DNA from 2 places in the Guptibacillus hwajinpoensis genome. Region 2 is predicted to be linked to the other one. Evidence: riboswitches for the same ligand, from Rfam matches in the RefSeq annotation. Region 2 holds a riboswitch; the other holds the start of a gene.

Region 1 (3,431 bases), 1.9 Mb from region 2:
GCTTTTCAATATAAAATCCCTGAAAAGGATCTAGAGAAGAAGATAGCTGCCTATAGTGAGCATGAAATCTGGGGAGATTATGAAGAAGGAAGTCTTGCAGCCAAACTTCACCTGATTGATTTTGAAACGTTTATTGCCGGCAGGTCCTTTGCAATGGGAGGGGTTGCTTCAGTTGCTACATATCCGGAGTTTAGAAGAGGTGGCAGGGTTGCACGTCTGCTTCGACATGCACTTGTAGAAATGAAAAATAAAGGCCAAACAATATCCTATCTTCATCCTTTTCACATCCCGTTTTATCGCAAATTCGGATTCGAAGTGCTTAGTAGTTGGAAAAAGCTCAAATTAAATAAGGAAGATTTTAACACGTTACCTCAAGTAGGCGGAAAAGTACGTAGAATTGCTCTTACAAATGTGTATGAAACACTTAATCCAGTGTACGAAGAATTTGCTCAACGCTTCAATGGCATGCTTGTGCGCACTGAAAGCTGGTGGAAGGAACGGGTTTATTCAGAAGGGTTTTTATTTGCTGGCTATACGAATGAAGAAGGGAATATAACTGGGTATGTGTATTATCAAGTGAAAGATCGTTCCCTTGAAGTGGAGGAATTTGTCTGTCTGGATGGGGAAGCGAGAAGAGGTCTATGGAACTATCTGTGTCAGCATGATTCCATGATTGAAGGTGGAACGATTCTAACGCACGAAGGAGATCCATTTCCTTTCATACTTTCGAATCCAAAAGTGAAAACAAATGTTGAGCCATATTTTATGGCACGAATTATCGACGTTGAAGCCTTTCTACAACTCTATCCATTCGAATTGAATGAGGGTGAATCTCTGTTTCTACATATTATTGATGAACAGGCTGAATGGAACAATGGTAGTTTTCAAATTCATTCTGACGGTGTAAAGATGTTTAAAGGGGATAATACTAATGCCTCCTGCAAGCATCCACCAAAACGTGGACTTCGCTGTAATATTAGTACACTCACGGCTATTCTGACTGGATACCAGAACCCTGCATTTCTATATGAAGCTGGTTTACTTCAAGGGCCTAAGAAGGACGTTGAGGTGTTGAAGGGGATTTTGTCGAAGAGAGAAACAAATTTTATGGATTTCTTTTAAATGGAGAAATTTAGACCATCGCAATGAGTGTTTAGGTATGAATTAGGTAACTTGCCAATGCAATCCATGGTTCGACATACAATTCATGTCTTCTTAATTACTATACAATGAATGAGTGAGATACCTGATTAAAATGGTCGTTCGCATTAATCTGGCAATACCTTGACAAATAGTTAATAAATTGATATTTTTGTTAAAATATAATTTCTTATCCAGAGAGGTGGAGGGACTGGCCCTTTGAAACCTCAGCAACAGGTCCATCGGATACTGTGCTAACTCCAGCGGGTGATAAACCTGATAGATGAGAGCCTTCGGTTTTATTTTGTCAGTAACGCACTCTTTTAGAGTGCGTTTTTTGGGTTTTCTGGATGGAAGAAAAGGAGTATGAAATGGAAGAGAAGCAGGAATTTCAAAGGAAAATGAAGTCACGACATGTCGTGATGCTATCGCTTGGTGGAGTTATTGGGACCGGTCTATTCTTAAGTTCTGGATACACGATCCAACAGGCTGGTCCAGTCGGCACGATTCTCTCCTATTTAGTAGGGGCGCTTGTTGTTTACCTTGTCATGCTATGTTTAGGGGAGCTTTCTGTACATATGCCAGAAACAGGCGCTTTCCATAGTTATGCAGCTAAGTACATCGGAGGAGGTACCGGGTATACGGTGGCGTGGTTATATTGGCTAACCTGGACAGTAGCTCTCGGTTCCGAATTTACTGCCGCCGGGATGCTGATGCAGCGGTGGTTTCCATTCATCAGTGTGTGGATGTGGAGTGGATTGTTCGCCGCATTAATCTTTGTGATTAATGTGCTTACCGTTAAATTTTTCGCAGAAACAGAATTCTGGTTCTCCCTCATTAAGGTATTAGCAATTATCCTCTTTATTATTTTAGGGGGAGCAGCAATTTTTGGTTTTATCCCGATGGAATCAGGTACACACACATCGGTTTTCTCCAATTTTACGAATGAAGGTATTTTTCCAAATGGTGCATTTGCCATAGTTATGACCATGTTAGCGGTGAATTTTGCTTTCTCTGGAACAGAATTAATCGGTATCGCAGCTGGAGAAACAGCAGATCCAGAAAAAACAATTCCGAAAGCTATTCGTACTACGGTGTTTCGATTAATTATTTTCTTTGTCGGTTCGATCTTCGTCTTATCAGCTCTTCTTCCAGCTTCAGATGCTGGCGTATTAGAAAGCCCGTTTGTGGCTGTTCTTGAACGGATTGGTGTTCCATTTGCAGCCGATATTATGAACTTCGTTATTTTAACAGCGATCTTATCTGCTGCAAATTCCGGGTTGTATGCTTCTTCAAGAATGCTCTGGTCGCTCGCAGATAAGCGAACGATATCACCGTTTTTCTCCAGGCTAAATAAACAGGGTGTCCCGCTAAATGCCGTGATGTTTAGTATGTTAGGCGGGGTGCTAGCTCTCTTATCTAGCGTGATTGCGCCAGATACAGTCTATGTTGTACTCGTTTCGATTTCGGGTCTTGCGGTGGTAGTGGTGTGGATGAGCATTTGTGCGTCACAATTTCTCTTTCGGAAACAATTTATAAGAGAAGGGTATTCGGTAAAAGACCTGGGATATCGGACTCCATTATATCCTCTCGTCCCTGTGCTTGCTTTTCTGCTCTGTCTCGCTTCGTTGATCGGGATCGCTTTTGACCCTACACAGAGAATTGCCCTGTATTGTGGCTTTCCTTTTATTGCTTTTTGTTATGGGAGCTATTATCTAACTAAATCTATGAAGAGAAAGGGAGTCAATTATGTTACTGAAAAACGATCCTATTGAAGGCATTTTGCGTGATTACTCGATTATGATATTAGATGGTGCGCTTGCAACAGAGCTGGAACATTATGGATGTGATTTAAATGATCCTCTCTGGTCAGCACGGGTATTACTTGAGAACCCTGAATTAATCTATCAAGTTCATCTAGATTATTTCCATGCTGGAGCGGACTGTGCAATAACCGCTAGCTACCAGGCAACAATAGATGGGCTTAAAGCACGTGGTTTAAACGAGCAGGAATCGATCGAGTTAATTAAGAAAACAGTAGTGCTAGCAAGAAAAGCGCGTGATGATTTCTGGGAGCAGAATGAGCAATTGACCAGGCCTAAACCTCTTGTTGCTGCATCAGTAGGACCTTATGGAGCATTTCTTTCAGACGGCTCAGAGTATAGAGGGGATTATGGCGTTTCTGACGATACATTAGCTCATTTTCACCGTTCAAGAATAAAAGCATTAATTGACGCAGGAGCTGATCTGTTAGCATTTGAAACAATTCCCTCTCTTCAAGAAGCAAACGT
Region 2 (3,431 bases):
TCATGTTCACTTTCCATTAGCCCAATCTATTAGCTTTTTCCTTAATTTACTCTTCTTATTAGATTACGACTCGGGTAATCTTGGGAATATTGAGTTCTTGATTTTTAAAAAAGTCTTACGGTGCTAATTTCCCCGTTTTTTACATGGATTTCCTCTATTAATTTTTAATTCTATGCACCCAAACAGAAGATATTTACTGTTATACTTGCGTTACTATCAATTCAGGAAGTGATTTAGATGAAAGAGACCCTCACGACAACAGAACGTGATCAATTATTTGGGGACTTATCGAATGATCAGCAACATTATGTTTTAAATTATGTTAAAACAGCTAAGAAAACGATATTCGCTACTATACTTGCAAGCTACAAGGGAAGAAACATCCCTCAGGGTGCTTCAGAGCAAGAAATAAAGATGCTACTTGACGATTGGGTATTAATAGATGTTATAGATGCAGGATATGTTTCAGTAGATCACCAATGTGAATGTGGACAAGCCCTAAGATACCAGTATATTGTCAGGCACGTTCAAACAGGTGAAACACGCCATTTTGGGATTGATCATTTACAGGATCATATAGGATTATCACCGATGATCGCGAAAGATGTCATCAATGGCTTTGAGAGAGTGGACGATGAGGTAGAAGAGCTTTTAGTGAAAAAAGCACTCGAAGAATCAACCTATGATATCCCGCTAGAAATGGACTTACCTTCGGATATTCGTGATTTCATTGAGCTTCAACTGCCACTACTATCTCGTCAAGAAAAAATACTGAAAGGCTTAATAAGAGCACATCGTGAAGAATTAGAATCGGTTGAACGTAAAAGCACGATACCTGAACCATTTGTTCAAAAACCAGAAAGGCCAGAGCCAGCATTAGACCAAGAAGAAGAGGCACAGGCCGCATTTGATTTATTCGCAGAAGAAGTTCCTGCTTCTGTTTCCCCAGCTGAGAAGCAAACGCAAAAAAACACGCATGTGGTCGGAGATCTTTCTTTTATTATTCAGGAAGCAATTGATACTTACATTGAAAGGGGAATTGAAAGTGCGTTAATGATCTGCGAACTTTTAATTAAAGATAAGAAAACATTAGATAATAGATACTCCACGCAAAAGCCGAAGGTTTATTATTCTGTGTGTACGTATTTAGATTCATTTGTTCAGCAGCGAAGGATGACAGTTCAATCGAACGGGAGGGAAGATCGTATTTACCGTCTAACACAAAAGGATTCATGTTAGATACAAAGCTTCCTCATATTTCGTAATTTCTTTCTATTATCCCATCTATAATTTTAACCATGTTAAAAATTGAATCTACACTTTTATTAAGAGCGGCTGAGGGATTAGGCCCTATGATGCCCGGCAACCTTTCAAGTAAAGCTTGAAGATGGTGCCAAATCCTACAGACTGAACTGTCTGGAAGATAAAAGGAGGATCATGCGATAAAACCCATTTTCTATTTGGTAGTGATGACTCACTTAAAGCAAATAATTCGGGCTATCGTACTAAAGCATAGTCAGAATGAGACCTCCCTATTATATGTGGAGCTCCTTTTTATTCCTTTTTAGGCACGAACACTATAACACACCTTTCTACATATTAATTACTATAGAGACTTTGAATAAAAAGTCCTCTTCACTTAAATCAAAATCACATCCAATCTTTACAAAACAAGCAGTTCCTTTGGCAAATTGGCCATATTCAAGTTCAAATTGTGTTATTATTTTAATTGTGTTTGAATATTTCAGTAGGACTAGAATCTCTAAAGGAAGCTTCTAGATACTCGCGAAATGTTAATACTACTAAAAAGAACTTGTTCAATAAGTGAGGTAAGCCATGGATAACAAACGTGTTTTAAATGAACTAAGAACAATTCTGCCATCAGCAGAGCTGAAAATAAACGAGCCTTTAAATGAATATACCTACACTAGAATGGGTGGACGTGCTGACGTTCTCGTATTTCCACGATCGGCCGAAGATGCGAGAGCAGCGGTGGAATACGCCTACAATGCTAACTATCCTTTAACGATTCTTGGAAAAGGCTCTAATGTAATTATTCAGGATGGTGGCATACGGGGCATCGTATTGAATCTTTCGTCGTTGAACACCATCCGTAGAACAGAGGACAAAGTGTTGGCCCAAGCAGGGGCACGGATCATCGAGGTGTCCGAATTTGCATTGCACAGTAAATTAACAGGACTTGAATTCGCATGTGGCATTCCAGGCTCTGTAGGCGGTGCTGTCTATATGAATGCCGGTGCATATGGTGGAGAGATTGCCGACTGCCTTGAAAGTGTGCTTGCCGTTACGAAAGAAGGCGAATTGGTTCATCTGGGTGCAGGTGAACTCGATCTATCCTATCGTCACAGTAATGTAGAAGAATCGGGTCTTCTTGTTCTTGAAGCCACCTTTAGTTTAAAAGAAGGAGATCAGGCTGAAATAAAAGCCATCATGGACGATTTAACTGAGAAGCGTGAAACCAAACAACCGCTGGAATACCCATCATGCGGAAGTGTCTTCAAACGCCCTCCAGGTCTCTTTGCTGGTAAATTAATTCAGGACTCAAAACTTCAAGGAACGCGAATCGGCGGGGCAGAAGTATCTAAAAAACATGCAGGATTTATCGTTAACATCGACAATGCGACAGCAACCGATTACTTAGATGTCATCCATCACGTGCAGCGTACAGTGAAAGAGAAATTTGATGTTGAACTCGAGCGAGAGGTTCGTGTTATTGGAGAACCACCCGAGAAGTAATTTTGATAAGCAGCGTATCCCAATTAGAAGGGGGATACGCTGCTTTTTTAATTGAATATGTTATTAATATTGAGAAATTGACTTTCCTGCACAATAAATCCATGATTTGGGTGTAATGTTGATTCCGCATCATAGCTTACACTATGAAACAGAAAATTAAAGGAGGATATTTATGAAAAATAAAATGATGATGCTCGGCATCCCATTCCTTACTTTTGCATTCATACTGGTGGGGTGCGGAAATGACAGCGAGAATTCCAAGCAGGAAAATAGCGAGGAACAATCAAATATGGAATTAAGTTCCAAAGACGACATGGATCACATGGATCATTCGGGTTCAGGGAAAGTTCCTGAGAATTTAGAAGAAGCAATGAACCCGACTTATGAGATTGGTAGTCAAGCAATTATTGAATCTGAGCACATGAGTGGAATGGAGGGTGCTGAAGCAACAATAAAAGGCGCATATAAAACGACAGCCTACGTAGTTTCCTACACTCCGACAAACGGAGGAGAAAGAGTAGAGGATCATAAATGGGTCATACATGAAGAAATCGAAAAGACTAGTAACGAACAGTTTGAATCCGGTAGTGAAGTCACGTTAAATGCCTCTCATATGAAGGGCATGGAGGGCGCGAAGGCGACCATTGATTCTGCTAATGAAACAACTGTATACA

The links. Region 2 has a riboswitch for S-adenosylmethionine ahead of murB (UDP-N-acetylmuramate dehydrogenase). Riboswitches for the same ligand answer to the same signal wherever they lie in the genome.
Region 1: linked by a shared signal. The riboswitch ahead of mmuP (S-methylmethionine permease) and the one ahead of murB (UDP-N-acetylmuramate dehydrogenase) in region 2 are both predicted to bind S-adenosylmethionine.

What each region holds. Positions count from the first base shown of each region.
Region 1 covers NZ_CP156674.1:2,302,574-2,306,004, forward strand. Annotated here, with positions in the region: gene ABFG93_RS12080 (GNAT family N-acetyltransferase) at 1-1,122, shown strand, start outside; SAM riboswitch class I at 1,328-1,430, shown strand; gene mmuP (S-methylmethionine permease) at 1,512-2,915, shown strand; gene mmuM (homocysteine S-methyltransferase) at 2,890-3,431, shown strand, end outside.
Region 2 covers NZ_CP156674.1:116,451-119,881, reverse strand. Annotated here, with positions in the region: gene ABFG93_RS00595 (DUF3895 domain-containing protein) at 238-1,239, shown strand; SAM riboswitch class I at 1,320-1,430, shown strand; gene murB (UDP-N-acetylmuramate dehydrogenase) at 1,837-2,757, shown strand; gene ABFG93_RS00585 (YdhK family protein) at 2,930-3,431, shown strand, end outside.